Regions from separate parts of the Mediterraneibacter sp. ICN-202921 genome, predicted to be linked through region 4. Evidence: predicted binding sites of a transcription regulator. Region 4 holds the regulator's gene; each other region holds the start of a gene.

Region 1 (2,207 bases), on a different contig from region 4:
TTGAGCGGATCGTCCGGATCGATAACATAGGTGGATATGCCGGTTATATATGCGCTCCCTGTAATCTGGGGGATGACAGCTTTGTAGGGACCTACGGTTGTCTCTTCTTTGATGACTCCTTTAAAGCGGGATCCGATGAAGCTTTCATATATAAAAGGTTCCCCGATTTTGATCTCGCCTTTGGCATACAAGGCAGCTAACTTAGCGCTGGTTCCGGTGCCGCAGGGGGAGCGGTCTGACATGCAGTCTCCGAAAATAACGACATTACGGTAGTTGCATCCAGGCGTATCCGTATGGCAGTAGAATTCTACCAGATCCAGAGTTGTAATATCTAAGTTGGGATGTCGGATTTCCACTTCCTGGTTGATCTGGTGGCGCAGCTTCATGCCAAGGTCAGTCAGCTTTGGGATGGATTCTTTATCTACTGTCCATCCAAGCTGTTCGACATCTGTCAGAGCAAAAAAACTTCCTCCAAATGCAATATCATAGTGGATGGTTTTTCCATCTACAACAGTGGTAAGGTTCTCTTTATAGAGAAAAGCAGGGACGTTTGTCAATGTTACGTTTAAAACTTTTCCGTCTTTTACTTCTGCTTTGGCGTGTATGAGACCGGCAGGGGCATCTAACACGATCTCAGTATAAGGTTCTTTAACCGGAACAAGTCCAGATTCGATCAATGCTGTAGTCGTCCCGATCGTTCCATGCCCGCACATGTTCAAATATTCGCCGGTATCCATGAAGATAACGCCGAAATCGGCTTCCTCATGTACCGGTTCTGTGATGAGAGCGCCGAACATATCATGATGCCCGCGTGGTTCATACATGAGCGCTTGGCGGTATTTATCATAATGTTCTGCCAGGTATTGCTTCTTTTCTATCATCGTGGCGCCTTGCAACGCAGGAAAACCGGACGTGATAATGCGGGTGAATTCACCGACCGTGTGTGTGTCGATCGCATGAAAGGCTGATTCGAAAGAATCTAATTTGATAGCAGGTGTACAATTCATAGATACATTTCCTCCTAAAATAAAAAAATTGTAAACAGGCAAAATAAAAGTACGATTTCGCAAATGCCTGTAATTAGACTATATTCTAGTATTTTGTACGGCAATATTATAGACTATATTCTAGTATATAGTTCATTATTTAACTATTATTATGGCTGAAACCCCTTGAAAAGTCAATGATTATTTGTTACTATGATTTTACAAAAACGAAATATGGGGGTAGTAAGGTAACTGGTGTGCCTCCTGGTCTTCAAAACCAGTGTTGGGCGTTTGAAGCGTCCTGGGTGGGTTCGATTCCCACATGCCTCCGCCAGAAAATAACTGTCCGGCAGGGACAGTGGAAATAAAGGAGTTTAAGGACAATGGAGAATCTTCAGTTTCTTTTAAAACAACATGTCGGCGCACCGTGCAGACCGGTGGTAAAAGAGGGCGAGAAGGTGCAGAAAGGGACATTGCTTGCCAAGCCGCAGGGGCTGGGAGCTAATTTGTTTTCCAGTGTATACGGAGTGGTACAGGAAGTCAGAGACGACCGTATCATTATTTGTCCGGATGAAGTGCAGAAAGAGGAGTTTCTTTCCTTGGAGCCGGGGAGCCCGCTGGAGATGGTAAAGGAGGCGGGGATTGTTGGAATGGGAGGCGCCGGTTTCCCTACAGGAGTAAAATTGGATATAGATCTGCATGGCGGCACGCTCCTTGTCAATGCTGTGGAATGTGAGCCCGGACTAGGCCACAATATCCGGCAGATTGAAGAAAAGACAGATATGACTATAGAAGGAGCAAGGCTGTGTATGGAGATGACACATGCAGCCAAAGTCATATTTGCGATAAAGGCGAAAAATAAACGGGCAGTCGAAAGACTGCGAAGCGCGGTAGCGAAAGAAGAAGCTATGTACATACATCTGCTTCCGGATATATATCCAATGGGAGAAGAAAGGGCGATCGTGCGGGAATGCCTGGGGAAACTTCTGGATCCGGTACAGCTTCCCTCAGCAGCGGACGCCGTAGTTATCAATGTAGAAACAGTCCTTAGAGTCTTTGAAGCAGTAAAATTGAAAAAGCCTTGTTTCAGCAAGAATATAACTGTGACAGGCAAGCTCAAAGGCGAGGAAGGACCGCGTATTTATATGGATGTTCCGGTCGGCATAAGTGTCAAAGATCTGATCGAGAAGGCAGGCGGGATAGACGGAGCGTATGGAGAAG
Region 2 (2,207 bases), on a different contig from region 4:
TGATCTGATTTTCGTTCTCCGCGCGTACTCCTACTTTTCCCTGCATTTTTTCTCTGATCGCGCGTAATTCTTCCAGACTTTTCATATCTTTCCTCTCTTTCTCGATCCTGCGGTCTTTCCCGCCTCAAATATCCGCTCCGTCATCTGTCTCTTCTTTATTTATCTGCAGATATTCTTTTATAAACGCAGATATTTCTTTCTCTGCAAAGGAGATATCGTCTCCTATGATCTTTCGCATTTGTCTTGTATCCAGGATAAACTGCCTGTCTTTATACTGATATGTATAAAGGAAATCTGTCGTTTCATTGAAAACGATCAGCGTATGGATCGTGGCAGTTATATCTCCCAGAGGCATCCTGTCTATATGTGACAGAATAAATACCGCTTCTACCGTTGTTCCTTTTCCTTTTTCTGACTCTATCCTGAATGTACCGCCTGTACTCTCTGCCGCCTGCTTAAAAAACGGCACTCCCAGACCAATCTTTCTTGTCTTCCGGGTCGTAAAAAACGGATCCTGCACATGTCTTAACTGTTCTGCATCCATCCCGCACCCATCGTCTTTAATCAGCACAGTCAGCCTATCTTCGCCCGGCTGGACAGATACAGTAATTTCAACTAAAGCGGCTTTGGCGCGGATCGAATTTTCCGCCACATCCAGAATATGCATCGCAATTTCCGGCATCATAGTTTATTCGTATTTTGCCAGAATATCATCTATATCATCTACCGTCAGACGTCCGTACACTTCCCCGTTGATCATCATGACAGGTGCAAGACCGCACGCCCCTACACAACGGCATGCGTCCAGAGAAAACTTCCCGTCCGGTGTGCACTCTCCGCCAACGATCCCAAGTTTTTCCATCAGGGCATTATAAATATCGCCAGCCCCCTTTACATAACATGCTGTCCCAAGACAAACAGAAATCTGATACTTTCCTTTGGGATTTAAAGTAAACTGGGAATAAAACGTTGCAACTCCATAAATCTTTTCCATTGGGATCCCTGTTTCATCCGAAATCATCCTCTGCACCTCTAGGGGAAGATAGCCGTATATGTCCTGGGCTTTCTGTAAGATCGGCATCAGGGCGCCTTTCTCATCTTTGAGTTCGGCTATGACCTTCCTCAGTGATTCTTCTTGTTCCTTTGTTCCGGAAAACGGAACAGTCTCCTTTTTTTCAAGCATTCTTCAACCTCCATTTCTGCGTTTAGAGCTACATTGACTATATATTAACACAATATATAATAAACTTCCAGCAGTTTATTTTCATTTTTTTATAAGATTTTACCAATATTTTTGAGAACCATTTTCATTTTTTCAACATTTTTTCTCTTTCTTTGCTCTTATTTTATGTTTTTACATCTATTTTACACAATCCTCCGCATTGCTTATTATACTTTCCAATGATATACTAAAAGTATTCTATTCTTACGTGAGGGGGAACGATCTATGACGATCAAAGAAATGCAGACCGCTTTAGATGCCAAATTACTTTTCGGAGAAGAACTTTTAGATCTGGATGCCCAGTTTGTATTTTCCGCAGACATGATGAGCGATGTTCTTGCGTTCTGCGGTCAATGTTCTGTTCTGATCACCGGATTATGTAATCCGCAGGTCGTACGGACGGCAGAAATGCTGGATATCGTCTGTATCATCTTCGTGCGCGGCAAGCAGCCTGACGAACATATTCTGTCTCTGGCACGCAGCAAAAAAATCGCGCTTCTGATGACAGAACATTTCATGTTCACCGCCTGCGGAATTCTGTACGAACATGGATTACGGGGAGGTGCATAAGATGAAAGATAAGCTGACTTTTCAATATACAATCCCCGGCGACGACTTTACACGTGCCGGGGAGGCGAGCAGTTCCATAAAGAACAAACTAAAGCAGCTCGGCGTGGACGATACAGCCATCCGCAAGACGGCTATTGCCATGTATGAAGGAGAGATCAACATGGTCATCCATGCTGACGGCGGCACGATCTCCGTGTCCATCTCTGATTCCGTGATCGAAATGATTCTTTCCGACCAGGGGCCCGGTATCAAAGATATCGCCAAAGCAATGCAGGCAGGATATTCTACAGCTCCTGAAGAGGTACGCTCCCTTGGTTTCGGCGCCGGCATGGGACTTCCGAACATGAAAAAATTCTCTGATGAGTTCCAGATAGAAAGTACGCCCGGTGTAGGGACTACGGTCACAATGAAAGTA
Region 3 (2,207 bases), on a different contig from region 4:
TACAGATCACCGATACCACCGTGGGAAGACGGTGTGTTGATCAGTACACGGCATGTCTTCATTGCCGCCGCATGTTTTGCGATTTTTTCTTTCTCTGCCGGATGTACATACAGAGAAGCTGTATGTCCGTATCCGCCGTCAGCTACTAACTGTGCCGCCTTTTCAAGAGCCTCGTCAAAGCTCTTTGCTCTATACATACCAAGTACAGGAGATAATTTTTCATGCGCGAATTCTTCTGAAATATCCACAGACTCTACTTCACCGATCAGGATCTTCGTATTCTCCGGAACATCCACGCCAGCCATTTTAGCGATCTCATACGCAGATTTTCCCGGGATCTTACTGTTCAAAGCACCGTTGATGATGATCGTCTTGCGGACTTTATCAAGTTCAGCGCCTTTTTTCAGGAAATAACAGCCACGATATGCAAATTCTTTCTTAACTTCCTCATATACACTGTCCAACACAGTTACGGACTGCTCAGATGCACAGATCATACCATTGTCAAATGTCTTAGAATGAATGATAGAGTTTACAGCCATTCTCACATCTGCTGTATCATCAATGATAACCGGTGTGTTTCCTGCGCCTACACCAAGAGCTGGTTTTCCAGAAGAATAAGCAGCTTTTACCATTCCCGGTCCGCCTGTGGCAAGAATAATGTCGGATTCTTTCATGACCATATTCGTCAATTCCAAGGACGGTGCGTCAATCCAGCCAATAATACCTTCCGGTGCTCCAGCTTTTACCGCTGCATCCAGAACTACTTTAGCAGCTGCGATCGTACAAGCCTTTGCTGATGGATGGGGACTGATAATGATCGCATTTCTCGTCTTTAAGCAGATCAATGTCTTAAAGATCGCTGTAGAAGTCGGGTTTGTCGTAGGAATGACAGCAGCTACCAGTCCGATCGGCTCAGCGACTTTTTTAATTCCATACGCCGCGTCTTCTTCGATGACGCCGCATGTCTTTGTATTTTTATATGCATTATAAATATACTCTGCCGCATAGTGATTTTTGATCACTTTATCTTCTATGATTCCTCTCTGTGTCTCTTCCACAGCCATCTTCGCAAGCGGTATTCTCTGCTTGTTTGCAGCCATAGCCGCCTCGTAGAAAATCTTATCCACCTGTTCCTGTGAAAACGTAGCAAAAATTTTCTGTGCTTCACGCATTGCTTTCATTTTGGCTTCCAGCGTCTCTACACTGTCGACAACCTCCGGCATTACTGCTTTCTCTTTCTTCGCCATTTCCAAACTCCTCCTATAATTGAAAATAATAAACTTTTCCTAACCACAAGTCTCAGTATACATAGTTGTTAAATAATTGTCAATATGCTATTTGTAGATATTTTAACGTTATTTTTTTAACAATATTTGTGCATATTATACAAATAGGAACTGCCGCTTCACGATTTTTTAATCGTTAAAGCGACAGCCCCCAATGTCAGTAATATATCAAATATTTTACTTAATGCCTTTTTTTGCCCTATATTCTCCCGGCGTCATACCGGTATACTTTTTAAAAGAACTGCTGAAATATTGTGACGAATTATATCCTACCAAGAACGCTACTTCATATGTCTTGTGTTTCCTATCTTTTAAAATCTGCTTTGCCTGCTCCATGCGGATATGATTCAGGCAACTGATATAGCTGTATTCACTGTATTGCTTAAATAGCGTGCACAGATAACTCGCACTGATATGTACAAAATCTGCCACTTCATTTAAGGACAGTTCCGGGTCGTCATAATGCGCTTCCATATATGTGACTGCTCTTTGCAGCATTTTCTCCGGCTGGCTCCTTTTCTTTTCTTCCAGATACTGGATCAGATCTGCGAAATATTTTCCCGTGATGCTCCTGAGTCCATCTATATTTTTTTCCTGCAGCATGCGAGGATAAAAACTTGTAGATTCTTTTACAAATTTCTCTTGTAATTCTCCGTCCTGTGTCTCTCTGTACGACAAAAGCAAAAATTCCATCACCATCAAGGCTGCTGCGCAAATACGCATATCCGGCTGTTTCTGCATTCTTTCAAAAAAACTTTTGACCGCGTTTTTTACTTTTTCCGGTTCTCCTTCCCGAATACCCGCACAGGCATTCTCTATATATTCCTGAAAATTAATCTGTTCTTCTACTGTCAATTTTTCTACATCTTCTACATACAACACACTATATTGTTCAAAATAATACCGATACTTTAAAAC
Region 4 (2,207 bases):
AAGCATCTCCGGACAGTGTTTTAAGTTCTAATTCGATAGAACGGATCTGGTGTTCCATTTGGATCAGATGCGCTTTGGCTGTTTTGACTTCTTCATAAATCGTGTTTCCGGAAGAAAGCGTCTGATGCTGCGCGAGATAACCGATCGTTTTTCCTTTGGCAAGGACTACCTCCCCGCTATCAGCCGGTTCCTCTCCCATGATCATTTTGAAAATAGTAGACTTGCCGGCTCCGTTGATACCGACGAACGCCGCTTTTTCCCGTTCTTCAATATGAAAAGAGCCCTCTTTTACGATCAGATGTTCTCCAAAAGATTTATGAATATTATGACATGCGAGTATCATGAAACTCCTCCTGAAAGTATAGGTGTATATTTATGTATCCGTTGCGTTGTCTGACGCTGCATATGTAATCAATTATAACGAAAACCGAAGAAAATACAACTATAATTTGACATCATATTAACAATTTTATATAATAAAGCGTAGATTTAAGTTTGGAGGGCGATGACTGTGGAACAAAGAGAAATATCACGTGCAGTAATAGGAAGGCTGCCAAGATATTACAGATATTTAGGAGAATTGCTGGAGGCAGGAGTGGAAAGAATCTCTTCCAGTGATCTGAGCAAGAAGATGCGTGTAACGGCATCGCAGATAAGACAAGATTTGAACAATTTTGGTGGATTTGGACAACAAGGATATGGATATAATGTGAAATATCTATATACAGAGATCGGAAAAATATTAGGGATGAACAGAGAACATCCTATTATTATCATAGGAGCGGGAAATTTAGGGCAGGCACTGGCAAATTATGCTTCTTTTGAGAAAAGCGGTTTCATTTTAAAAGGATTGTTCGATGTAAACCCGCGCCTGGAAGGGGTTTCTATCCGTGGGATCCCGATCCGTATGATGGATGATCTGGAAGAATTTCTTCAAAAAAACGATATTGAGATCGCAATCCTCACATTGCCTAAATCTAAAGCAATCGAAGTGGCAGAACTTGTAATCGAGAATGGAATAAAGGCAATATGGAATTTTGCACACACGGATTTGAATCTTCCGGAGGATATAATTGTCGAAAATGTACACCTTTCGGACAGTCTGATGAAGCTTTCTTATAATATCAGCCGTTATAATGAAGAACATAAAAACTAGTGACGCTGTGTATAGTATGCAGCAGTGTATACATTTACAGGAATATGCAGGCAGAAACGTGTAATCAGGTTTTCCTTTTTACACGTTCTTTCATTTTAAGATGTGAAAGACAAGAAATGATTCTGCTGATTTTTATTTTTTAGGAAAGGCGGGGGAGTTATATGCGATATCTTCCAGACGGAGTATGGATGCAGAAAGCAGACAAACATACGATAGAAAAAATAGGGATCTCTTCTATGGTATTGATGGAACGAGCGGCTCTAAAGACAGTAGAAGTCATGGAGACAGAACAGATCAGGCTGGATAAGGCGCTGATCGTCTGTGGAAGTGGAAATAACGGTGGCGATGGCTTTGCCATAGCACGCCTTATGAAAGAGAAAGGGTATCTTCCGACGGTTGTATTTGCGGGACGTGAACAGTCTTTAAGCATGGAATGCCGTACACAGAAGGAAGTTCTGGAAAGGTTAGGGCTTATGTCATGCACAGAGATTCCGTCCAAAGAATATACTGTTGTAATAGACGCACTTTTCGGTGTGGGATTAAACAGGGATATACAAGGACACTATGTGGATATAATAGCGCAGATGAATCAGATATCAGCTAAGAAGGTTGCTGTTGATATTCCTTCCGGTATTCATGCAGAGAAGGGATGTGTGATGGGAAATGCATTTAAAGCAGACTTGACAGTTGCCTTTGCCTGTGAAAAGTTAGGCTGCGTATTATACCCAGGAAAAGAATATTCCGGAAAAGTGCTCCCTGTAGAAATAGGGATCGATCTGGCAATCTTTAAAGAAGAATTAGGTGTTTGCTATACGTATGAGCAGAAAGATATAGGACGATATCTTCCCAAAAGAAAGGCAGATTCTCATAAGGGGACTTATGGAAAGGTGCTGATGATCACAGGAAGCTGCGGTATGGCCGGTGCGGCTTATCTGTCTGCGAAAGCGGCTTATACAGCCGGTGCTGGACTTGTACAGATCTATACGGTTAAAGAGAATCGAACGATCTTACAGCAGCTTCTTCCGGAAGCAATTATTTCTGTGTATACAGA

What was found. Region 4 encodes Rex, which represses fermentation and respiration genes when NADH is low (regulators of the CRP and FNR family bind a similar motif). Its sites were predicted from a motif close to ATTGTTAANTANTTAACAAT; they were not measured.
Region 1: a site for Rex is predicted at 1,135-1,154, ahead of WKT01_RS02885 (proline racemase family protein). Genes of this name have one in related genera too.
Region 2: a site for Rex is predicted at 1,216-1,235, ahead of nuoE (NADH-quinone oxidoreductase subunit NuoE). Genes of this name have one in related genera too.
Region 3: a site for Rex is predicted at 1,315-1,334, ahead of adhE (bifunctional acetaldehyde-CoA/alcohol dehydrogenase). Genes of this name have one in related genera too.

Annotation. Positions count from the first base shown of each region.
Region 1 covers NZ_JBBKBE010000002.1:184,301-186,507, forward strand. The annotation lists gene WKT01_RS02885 (proline racemase family protein) at 1-1,007, opposite strand, end outside; tRNA gene WKT01_RS02890 (tRNA-Sec) at 1,223-1,320, shown strand; gene prdC (proline reductase-associated electron transfer protein PrdC) at 1,370-2,207, shown strand, end outside.
Region 2 covers NZ_JBBKBE010000011.1:49,051-51,257, reverse strand. The annotation lists gene WKT01_RS09660 ((2Fe-2S) ferredoxin domain-containing protein) at 1-85, opposite strand, end outside; gene WKT01_RS09655 (ATP-binding protein) at 125-685, opposite strand; gene nuoE (NADH-quinone oxidoreductase subunit NuoE) at 689-1,183, opposite strand; gene WKT01_RS09645 (DRTGG domain-containing protein) at 1,448-1,792, shown strand; gene WKT01_RS09640 (ATP-binding protein) at 1,794-2,207, shown strand, end outside.
Region 3 covers NZ_JBBKBE010000002.1:220,684-222,890, reverse strand. The annotation lists gene adhE (bifunctional acetaldehyde-CoA/alcohol dehydrogenase) at 1-1,250, opposite strand, end outside; gene WKT01_RS03125 (response regulator) at 1,467-2,207, opposite strand, start outside.
Region 4 covers NZ_JBBKBE010000001.1:82,770-84,976, forward strand. The annotation lists gene WKT01_RS00390 (ABC-F family ATP-binding cassette domain-containing protein) at 1-343, opposite strand, end outside; gene WKT01_RS00395 (redox-sensing transcriptional repressor Rex) at 512-1,156, shown strand; gene WKT01_RS00400 (NAD(P)H-hydrate dehydratase) at 1,318-2,207, shown strand, end outside.